2 linked regions of the Rhizobium rhizoryzae genome follow. The main gene of each other region encodes a partner of the protein of the gene in region 2 in a complex. Links are inferred from orthologs where the notes say so. Each region holds a gene or a part of one and is shown on either strand. Other genes may lie near its edges.

Evidence for each region. The genes of interacting proteins can lie anywhere in the genome.
Region 1: the proteins of G6N80_RS11140 (region 2) and dapF are in contact, whole or in part, in a solved structure (PDB 5YGU), measured with the Escherichia coli proteins. The link is inferred for Rhizobium rhizoryzae from one-to-one orthologs.

The regions. Positions count from the first base shown.
Region 1 is NZ_CP049250.1:1,265,210-1,270,616, forward strand. What follows is about bases 2,653-5,407. They hold dapF (diaminopimelate epimerase), read right to left. Parts: upstream 4,604-5,407; coding sequence 3,701-4,603; downstream 2,653-3,700. Other genes in these bases: mtaB (tRNA (N(6)-L-threonylcarbamoyladenosine(37)-C(2))-methylthiotransferase MtaB), read right to left, coding at 2,653-3,704. Outside these bases: G6N80_RS12180 (DUF2585 domain-containing protein), read right to left, coding at 1-161; G6N80_RS12185 (septation protein A), read right to left, coding at 158-805; signal recognition particle-docking protein FtsY, read right to left, coding at 863-2,413; more of mtaB, read right to left, coding at 2,430-2,652. UniProt on the Escherichia coli protein: Involved in the succinylase branch of the L-lysine biosynthesis and in the biosynthesis of the pentapeptide incorporated in the peptidoglycan moiety. Catalyzes the stereoinversion of LL-2,6-diaminopimelate (L,L-DAP) to meso-diaminopimelate (meso-DAP).
Region 2 is NZ_CP049250.1:1,025,579-1,030,852, reverse strand. What follows is about bases 1-2,883. They hold G6N80_RS11140 (RNA pyrophosphohydrolase), read right to left. Parts: upstream 1,765-2,883; coding sequence 1,237-1,764; downstream 1-1,236. Other genes in these bases: G6N80_RS11135 (divergent polysaccharide deacetylase family protein), read right to left, coding at 1,777-2,883; G6N80_RS11145 (LysR family transcriptional regulator), read left to right, coding at 388-1,230; G6N80_RS11150 (quinone oxidoreductase family protein), read right to left, coding at 1-299. Outside these bases: more of G6N80_RS11135, read right to left, coding at 2,884-2,952; G6N80_RS11130 (S41 family peptidase), read right to left, coding at 3,028-4,407; G6N80_RS11125 (murein hydrolase activator EnvC family protein), read right to left, coding at 4,397-5,274. UniProt on the Escherichia coli protein: Master regulator of 5'-end-dependent mRNA decay.

The sequences.
Region 1 (5,407 bases), 240 kb from region 2 along the record:
ACGCCCGGCTCAAACAACTTCACAGTGCCGCAGGTGCAGATCCACACCCGCCCCATGAAATGCTCGGCGATGATCTGTGCCAGCAGAATGATGAGCGCGACCGCAAACCAGTAATGGCCGCTGCTGCCGTTGCGGGCGGGATAGGCGTCCGCCGTGCTCACTTTCCATCCTCGGACTTCGGCTCAAGCGAATGTTTCATGATGAGCGGCATCTGCGCCAGCGTGAAGGCAATGGTGATCGGCATCGTGCCCCAAACCTTGAAGTTGACCCAGACGGCGTCGGAAAAATTGCGCCAGACCACTTCGTTCAGCACGGCAAGAAACAGGAAGAAAATGCCCCAACGGAGAGTCAGCTTGCGCCATCCTTCATCCGTCAGCTGAAAGGCTGCGTTGAAGACATAGCCCAGCAGCGATTTGCCGAACAACAGGCCAATCAGCAGCGTAACGCCGAACAGCGTGTTGACGATGGTCGGCTTCATCTTGATGAAGGTCTCGTCCTGCAACCAGATGGAGAGGCCGCCAAAGATCATGACCACGATACCGGAGACGAAGGGCATGACCGGCAAATGCTTGAAAACGATCTTGGAGACGATCAGCGAAATAACCGTTGCCGCCATGAAAAGGCCCGTCGCCACCAGCAGCGGTCCGCCTAGCGCTGAGAGCGCTGGAAACTTGGAGACCAGCCATTCGCCCCGCAAGTTGGCAAAAAAGAACACAAGCAAAGGCCCGAGTTCCAGCGCCATTTTCAGGCCCGGATTTTCCTTTTCCTGACGCGTCGGCGTCGTATCGCTTTCAAGGCTTGGCATTGGGCGCGTCTTTATGAAGGTGTTGAAAGAATAGGTGCAAAGCGGTTTTCTGTGGCATCAATGCGACACACCCGCAATTGCCTGCGCAAAATCTTCCGCCTCGAAGGGTTCAAGATCGTCGATCCCCTCGCCAACACCGATGAAATAGACCGGAAGCTTGTGCTTGGCGGCAATGGCCACCAGAATGCCGCCGCGTGCGGTTCCGTCCAGCTTGGTCATGATGAGACCGCTGACGCCAGCCACGTTGCGGAAAATTTCCACCTGGTTCATTGCGTTCTGGCCGGTCGTTGCGTCAAGGGTCTGGAGGACGGTATGCGGCGCATCCGGGTCCAGCTTGCTCAGAACGCGGACGATCTTTTCCAGCTCAGCCATCAACTCCGCCTTGTTCTGCAGACGGCCGGCGGTATCGATAATCAGAACGTCGCACTTCTTCGCCTTGGCCTGTTCGAAGGCATCATAGGCAAGGCCGGCCGCATCCGCGCCAAGCTTGGTGCCGATGAATTCCGAGCCCGTACGATCCGCCCAGATCTTCAACTGCTCGATGGCAGCGGCACGGAAGGTATCGCCCGCCGCCAGCATAACCTTGAGGCCCGAGCCGGACAACTTGGCCGCCAGCTTGCCAATGGTGGTGGTCTTGCCGGTGCCATTGACGCCGACGACGAGGATGACATGCGGCTTGTGGGAAAGATCCAGCTCCAGCGGCTTGGCCACCGGCTTCAGAACCTTGGTGATTTCGCTCGCCATGATGCGCGACACGTCGTCACCCGTCACATCCTTGCCATAGCGTTCGGACGACAGCGTATCGGTGATGCGCATCGCCGTTTCCACGCCAAGATCCGCCTGAATGAGCAGGTCTTCCAGCTCCTCCAGCGTCGCCTCGTCCAGCTTGCGCTTGGTGAAGAGAGCCGCGATCTGGCCGGTCAGTTGCGCGGATGTGCGCGAAAGCCCCTCGCGCAACCGTTGGAACCAGGAGAGTTTGACCTCTGGCGCAGCTTCGACCGGGGCGGCTTCCTTGCGAGTGGCGAAGCCTTTGGGAAGGACGGGTTCGGACAGCGTTGGGGTAACCGTGTCGTTACGCCCCTCTGTCCTGCCGGACATCTCCCCCTCAAGGGGGGAGATCGATTCCGGGCTTCTGTATTGTCCTACATCCTGCTTAGGGGAAGAACCACCTACTTGTAAGCGCGGTTCAGCATCCGCAACATCAACGAGAGGATGGTCATTTCGCGGCGAGTCGATCTCCCCCCTTGAGGGGGAGATGTCCGGCAGGACAGAGGGGAGTGGGCTTTGATCGCCATCAGAGCTTTCAGCCTCAGCCTCTAGCAGCGAAAGCGGGACAAGGCCCAGTTCACCCGGAAGTTCGGCAGGGGCCAGCAACACCGGCTCATCAACCTCTGCCGCGTCATCAGCGGGGCCGCCTGCGGTTTCCATCTCGATCGTTGCGACAGGATCGACCGGCGAAACCGGGAGGTCCTCTTCGCGCGAATGCGGCTCAAGCTCCGCCTCTATGGACGCCTTATCGTCAGCCGTCAGAGCTTCCGATGCCTTGCTCTCCTCCGCAGGCTTGTCCTTGCCGAACGAGAAGACCTTCTTGATGAACCCCAGCGCCATAAAATGTTCCGTTCCGTCACGCCGCAGCGGCAGCGTCGACCTGCATTGTCAGATGTTTGCCGTTATGACCGGTCATCATCACCGGCACCATATCGCGCGGCTTCAAACCGGGAGCTGCAACCAGTGAGAAGTTTTCCGTATGGGCAAATCCGCTCTGCTCCACAAGGATCATGTGGCGCGTCCCGACCATCTTGTCGAGATGGGAGAGGAGAAGCTTATCGCCAACGGCCCGCATTCGTGCCGCGCGTTCTTTCACCAGCGCCCGATCCAGTTGCGGCATGCGCGCCGCCGGTGTGCCGGGTCGCGGGCTGTAGGGGAAGACATGCAGGAAGGAAAGCCCACAGTCTTGCGCATGACGAACCGCATTCTCGAACATCTCGTCCGTCTCGGTCGGGAAGCCCGCAATCATATCGGCACCGAAACTTACATCCGGGCGAAGGCTGCGCACCTGATTGATGAAAGCCAATGCATCGGCGCTGGAATGCCGCCGCTTCATCCGCTTCAGGATCATGTCATCGCCATGCTGGAGCGAGAGGTGCAGATGCGGCATGAAGCGCGGCTCATCGGCCAGAAGGTCAAACAGATGGCTGTCTGCCTCGATGCTATCGATGGATGAAAGCCGCAGCCGCAAGATCTCCGGCACCTGCTTCAACAACGTCTTCGCCAAAAGCCCAAGCGTCGGGGTTCCCGGCAGATCGGCACCGTAACTGGTGGCATCCACGCCGGTCAGCACCACTTCCTGATAGCCTTCCGCCACCAGTTTGCGCGCCTGATCGACGACGGCCCCCATGGGCACTGAGCGGGAATTGCCGCGGCCATAAGGAATGATGCAGAAGGTGCAGCGATGATCGCAGCCGTTCTGCACCTGAATGAAGGCGCGCACATGCCCGTCTATGTGCTTCACCATCTGCGGGGCGGTGGCCTTCACGCTCATGATATCGTTGACGCGCAGCTTCTCTTCGGCTGACACGCCGAAATCCGGCAAGGCGCGGTAGGAGGCGCTTTTCAGCTTTTCCTCATTGCCGAGAACGGCATCCACTTCCGGCATTTCGCCGAAGGTGGCGGCTTCCGTTTGCGCCGCGCAACCGGTGACGATGATGCGGGCATGCGGGTTTTCCCGCCGGGCACGACGAATGGCTTGGCGCGCCTGACGCACGGCCTCCCCGGTGACAGCGCAGGTGTTGACGAGCACGGCATTGTTCAGCCCCGCCTTCTCCGCCTCTGCCCGCATGACCTCGGATTCGTAAGTGTTCAGACGGCAGCCGAAGGTGATGACTTCGACACCGCTCACTGCGCCTGCACCTCAGGCTCTGGATCCCGTGTGAAACTGCCAGAAACCGGATCGAGATTGCCCGACCATTCCCACTCGGCCGGTCCCGTCATGATGACGTGATCGTCGGCCCGCCACTCAATGGAAAGTTTGCCGCGATTTGGGCTGGAGGCAACAATGATATCCACCTTGCGTTCAGTTCGGCCTGTGCGCGCACCGGAAACACCTGCGGAACAGGCAGCGGAGCCGCAGGCAAGCGTGAGGCCCGCGCCACGCTCCCAAGTGCGGGTTACCATTTCCGTTGGCGAGATGACCTGTGCCAGCGTGATATTGGCCTTTTCCGGGAACATGGGATGATTCTCGAGCAGAGGACCGAAACGCTCCAGTTCGAATGTCATCGGGTCGCGATCCACCCAGAAGATGGCATGCGGATTGCCCATGGACATGACGGCAGGCGAATGCAGCACGGGATTATCGATCGGTCCGATCTGCAGTTCAATTCGGCTGGTATCGTGGAATTCTTCCGACAGGGGGATCTTGTCCCACTGGAACACCGGCTTGCCCATATCAACGGAAATGGTGCCGTCCTGATGCTCCTGCGCATTCAGAATTCCCGCCAGCGTCTGGAAGGTGAAGGCCTTGCGACCCGTTTCAGCGGAAAGCGCCTGCACCACGCAACGGGTGCCATTGCCGCAGGCCTGCGCCCGCGTGCCATCGCAATTGACGATGTCGATATAGGCATCCGTTCCGGAAAGCTTCGGATCGTGGATCGCCATGATCTGATCGAAGTTCGTGGCCTGATCGGCAGCCAGCGCAATGGCCGCTTCCGGGGTAACGCGATCTTTGCGGCCACGCATATCGACGACCAGGATCTTGTTGCCAAGCCCGTTCATCTTCGCGAATTCTACCGTATCAGCCATCGACGCCACCTTGGTCTTGCGGGCTTTCCTGCATATTGACGCCTATATGGCGGAAATTGACATTTATTTCCAGTCCACCCCGGAAATCGGCACCAGAACAGCGCCGTCAGAACGCGGACACGGCTTCGCGCCCACGCGGCACAGAGTGCCCGTGGTGTGAGGGTCAGTTCGGGCCGTATCGTGTCGGGATACGGGGTATGCGGTCGGGGCGCTGAAAGCTGCCTCGATATGGTAGTAGAAGGTGACACCTCTCAGCGCCCCGTTCAGCGGTTTATGCCCGCGACTTCGGTCTCTCTGCCTGAAATGGCTGCCGGAAAGGGTTTGATACCCCATCGGCTCCCGGTGATCCGGCGGACTTGACCCGACAGACCTTCCCGACACCATTCCCCATGTGTGCCACACAGGCACGCCTGACGCGCCAGTTCGGAGATGAAATGGAGGGTTAGATCCGACGCCCTTCCATTTCCCCCGTGTCGCCAGAGGGAGACCATTTTCCGCGAACCCGGAGGTGAAGGTTTTGCGTCTTGCCCTTCACACCCGCGCCGGCTCCGCATCGCCAGCACGCCTGCTGGTGTAACCGTTGCGGAACGAGGGAATTGAAACATGAGTGCGAGGGGGTGGCGGAGTGAGCGGCGAAAAAATATTGGAGAAGGCGACGATTTTTTTGAACGTCGGTGGGTCGGATCGGATCAAGGCATGTCGATGGGCGATGAAGATCCCCTCCCCAACCCTCCCCACAAGGGGGAGGGAGTCCACTTGCATCCTTGGCAAGCCTCTGTTTTATTTTCATAAATTACCATGACT
Region 2 (5,274 bases):
GGCAGGAGTCGCGTCTCGGCATAGGCACCAACGACCCCAGCATAGGCGACCCGATCACCAACCTTGACGTTTGTGACATATTCACCGACCGCTTCTACCACCCCCGCTCCTTCTACACCTGGTACGGCAGGCAAAGGCAAAGGGTAGATCCCCTGGCGATGATAGACATCCACGAAATTCAGACCAATAGCAGAATGTCGAATCCGGATTTGATCAGCCCCGGGATCTTCGAGTTCCACGTTCACTTTCTGCAGAACATCGGCTTCACCCGTCTGAGCAAACTGAATGGCATAGGACATGTCGCTTCTCCTTTGACAGGCACTATACGCACACTGAGCACTGTGCAAAATTCGCGAAATCAACACATGAATTGTGAGAAAGTGCACAATGAATTGGGATGACCTTCGTCACTTCGCCGCTTTGTGTTCAGAGGGCAGCCTTCTGGGTGCAGCAAAGGCACTCGGCACCGAACATGCGACAGTCTCGCGCCGGATCGAAGCCCTGGAAAAGAAAACCGGTCTTAAACTGGTCGACAGACGAGGACGTCGTCTCCAACTCACCAATGATGGACAACGCATAGCGACACTCGCAATGCGAATGCGGGATGAAGCAGATGGCATCCAGCGCATACTGCGTGGCAAGCGGGATGAAATTGCAGGGGAAGTCACCATATCAGCGCCGCCAGCGCTTTCCGTTTGCGTGATCGCTCCTTGCCTCGCCTCGCTTGCAAATCGCTATCCGCTTTTGACAGTGCGGCTTTTGGCGGAAACCAGGCAGGCGTCTCTCAATCGTCGTGAGGCTGACATCGCCGTGAGACTGTCTCGCCCGGTCGAAGGAGATCTTGCATTGGTGAAACTGATGGAAGTCATCTTCAGGCCCTATGCCAGTATTCACCTGATAGACAAAATGAATAGTCGCGATATGCCATTGATCGGATCTGATGGCGATGTGCGAGATTCACCTCAGCAGCAGGCTCTTGAGCAAATTGCCCATGGCCGACCCTATACTTTCCGCTCCAGCGACGTGATGGTACAGTTCGCCCTCGCCAAGGCCGGTGCCGGTATCGCAATGCTACCGGATTTCCTCGCCCCGGAGCAGCATGGCCTCTTCAGCGTTGATCCTGATGCCAAGCCACTGGTGCGTGAGGCGTGGCTCGTAATCCATAACGATCTTAAAAATTCAGGTCCTGTCAGAGCGGTTGTTGACCATTTGCGGCAGTCCATCGGTTGAGAATGATCAACCTTTGCTGCCTGCCAAATCGCTGAACGCAGCAACAACCTCTATATAGGCCTTTTTCTTGAACGAGACGATCAGTTCAGGCAGGTCGGCCATCGGCTTCCATGCCCAGGCGTCGAATTCCTGATGCTGGCCCGCTGGCGGGTGCTCGATATTGATCTCCGACTCATCGCCTTCGAAGCGGAACGCAAACCAGCGTTGCTTTTGCCCGCGATATTTCCCCTTCAGACCAATACCGATGAGATGGCTTGGAAGATCGTAATAGATCCAGTCGGGAGCCTCTCTCAGCAAAGAGACAGACCGAATGCCTGTTTCTTCGAACAATTCGCGGTAGGCTGCTTCCAGATGGTCTTCGCCCTTGTCGATACCGCCTTGCGGCATCTGCCAGAGCTGTGGCGAACCATCGGACTCACTATTGTCTTCAGAAAGCCTGCGACCCACCCATACGAGTCCCTCGCGATTCAGCACCATGACACCGACGCAGGGGCGGTACGGAAGCTCGTCCGCAGACACTGGCTTCTTGCTCATGATAGCTCCTTCTCATTCCGACTTATCTGACACGAGGGACGCAACCCCCACGATCTCGATACCGCGCCCTTGCGCCTCTTTGGCCCATTCCGCAACTGCATCGATCGTCTCGTCGAAAGCCGAGCCCATGCCGATGGCGGTCCCCTTTCGTTGCGCGACGCGCTCCAGTTCATCCAGTTTTCGGAGGATGGCCTGGCGATCGAGCTGTCCATCTATGGTGATATCGGCAAAGGCATAGGGGGCGTCCAAGGGTTTGGCCACCTTTTCCGTAACCGTGCGGGCGGAAGATCCGTCATCCAGAAACAGAAGGCCTCTCTTTGCCGTATCGCGCAAAACCGGTTCCACGGCAGACGGGTTGGAGAGATAGCCGGCGCCGAGATAATTGACGATCCCCGTGTAATTGGTGATCTTGCCCATGGCTTCATGAAGCCGGCTCAGATTGGCTTTGGTGCCGTCCGCCGTGACGAGGGTCAACGGGCCGGGATCATTTGCCGGATAATCAAGGGGTTCCATCGGAATTTGTATCAGAAGCTCGTGTCCTTTGCGGCGCGCCTCCTGCATCCAGCGCTGAAGGCTATTGCCGGAAGCCGCGAATGCAAAGGTTACCTCACCCGGCAGATCTTCAATGGCGCGCTGTGTGCCCGTCTGGCTGAGCCCGAGCCCACCGATCACGATCGCAATCCGCGTGCCGCGCGCACCGGACCAGGGCCGCGCATATTGCTCCATCGGACGAAGACCATCATGGCCCTTGATTGGCAATTTCCCGAAGGGACTAACCTCGAGCAAATCCTCATTCGGCAAGGTTGCCATGCGAGGATCCTGACCGAAACGCTGGGCATTGATGATGAGCGGCCCCTCGCCCGGCCTCGAACGTGGTGTGATCTTGGTGATGATCGAACCGTCATCCATGAGACTACGTTCGATATTTGCGCCCGCTTGCCCGTTTGTCTGAAGCTGTTTCTGATCAGGCCGCTGCGTCGGTGGGGCCGGTTCGGCAGGGGGAACCGCGACGGTTACTTCCGTGGCGGGAGCCTGCTCCAGCTTTTGCGCTCGCATGGCATAAAACGACAAACCAAGCATGCCGCTTCCGAACACGAGAGCAGCAAACATTGCTGTCAGGCCGCCGGATCTGGAACGACCAGGCTTCTTTCTATTCTGCCCGAGAGGAGCGCGAAGATCTGTCCCCACCGGATCGTTCCGCCTTGACACTATTCTTGGAAGAAAGAGCCACCCTCCAGCGTGCCGGAGGGTGGCTTGATGCGATTAAGGCTTGGCCGGAGCCGGTGCGGGCTTGGCTTCTGCGGGTTTTGCATCCGCAGGCTTCGCCTGAGCAGCCTTCTGCTGCTGCGGCGGGAAGGATGGGTCCGACTTGTTCCCGCGCAGAAGATCGAGCGCATAGGTCAACTGCACGTCATCCTTGGCTTCCGGCGGAACGTAAGCCGCGGAACCTGAGCCCTCATCGGTCTCATTCTGGCCCTGGATATGGCCCGGCAGGCTCGATTCACCCTCGGTGCGCAACTTGCCCTGCAGTTCCGCAGGCAGAGGCTGATCGACCTTGATGTCCGGCTGGATGCCCGTACCCTGGATCGACTTGCCCGAAGGAGTGTAATACAGCGCCGTCGTCAAACGGAGGGCACCGGCTTCACCCATCGGAATAATCGTCTGGACAGAACCCTTGCCGAAGGACCGGGTACCGACCACCGTTGCTCGCTTCAGATCCTGAAGAGCGCCGGCGACGATTTCGGAGGCCGAGGCCGAACCGCCATTGACGAGCACGATAACCGGCTTGCCATCGGTCAGGTCGCCCGGACCAGCATTGAAGCGGCGGGTTTCCTCGGGATTGCGGCCGCGCGTGGAAACCACTTCGCCGCGTTCCAGGAAGGCATCGGAAACGTTGATGGCCTGATCGAGCAGACCGCCGGGATTCAATCGAAGGTCAAGCACGTAGCCCTTCAGCTGATCGGCAGGAACCTGCGCCTTGATCTTCTTGATGGCCTTCTCGAGGTCGTCATAGGTCTTCTCTGTAAAGGAGATCACACGCAGATATCCGACATTCCCACCTTCGATGCGCGACTTGACAGCCTGTACGGCGATGATGTCACGAACGACAGTCAGTTCGATCGGCTTGTCAGCGCCCTTGCGCAGGATCGTCAGCTTGATCGGCGTGTTGACCGGACCGCGCATCTTCTGCACAGCATCTTCCAGCTTCAGGCCGCGAACAGGCTTTCCGTCGATTTCGGAGATGAAGTCACCAGCCAGAACACCGGCCTTTGCGGCAGGCGTATCGTCAATCGGCGTAATCACCTTGACGAGTTCATTTTCCATCGTGACTTCGATACCAAGGCCACCGAATTCACCCTTGGTCTGGACGCGCATATCAGCCGCATCCTTGGCGTTCATGTAGCTGGAATGCGGATCGAGCGACGACAACATTCCGTTGATCGCATTCTCCACCAGCTTCTGCTCGTCCGGCGGCGTCACATACTGAGCACGCACACGCTCGAAGACATCGCCAAAAATAGATAGCTCACGATAGGTCGAAGACCCTGCGGCCTGGGCAGGCACGCCAGCAGAGTAGACGACGCTCATGGCCGTGGCGCCGAGCAGCGCCCCGACGATGACAAGTGAAGCCCTACGAATCATTTCGTGCCCTTCCAGTTTCTTTAACGGCCCACCACGGCTTCGAATCGATCGGGTTGCCGTCCTTTCGGAATTCAATGTAAAGCGTCGGTCGATCCGTTTCCAGCGCCAACGCGGTTGCGCTTGCCACTCTTTTCTCACCCATTGTGGCAATGGGCTCACCAGAGAATACGAACATTCCCGGTTGAACGTTCACTTTGTCCATTCCAGTCATGACGAGGTGGTAGCCCTCGCCCGCATTCAGGATAATCATCTGACCATAACTGCGGAAGGCTCCGGCGAAAACCACCGTTCCATCGGCTGGGGCTGTTACCACAGCACCGGCGCTGGAGGCGAGTGTCAATCCGCGGGCTGGGTGGCCCGTACCATCGGGGTCACCAAACGACCGAAGCAGATCACCCTCAACCGGATAGGCAAGTTTCACCTTGAGGCTGGCGAAGGGATATGCGGGGGCAATGCGGTTTTTGTCGGGCACGCCGTTTTCAGCCAGCTGACGCGCCCTCTCGCGCTCTTCCGCCGTCAGCTGCTTTTGCCGTTCTTCCTCACGTTTTGCGCGTTCCATGGCAAGGCGAACCGAGGAAATTTCGCTCTCGAGTGATTGAATAAGCCCCTCGAGATTGGTCGCTTTTCCGGCAAGTTCCTGGGCCTTACGTCTTTCCTCGGCAAGGCTGGCAGATTTGACAGCATTCTGCTTGGCATTCTCCTCCAGCAGCAGCGCTATGCGTCGATCTTCCTCGAGCCCGGCCTGAATGGCGGCACTGGCCTTGCCACGCTCATCCGCCACATCGCGTTGAACATCGGCCAGGCCTTGCAAATCGGCCATAAGCTTTTCAGCTTGAACCCGCATGCCCGGCACGACCGCGCCGAGAA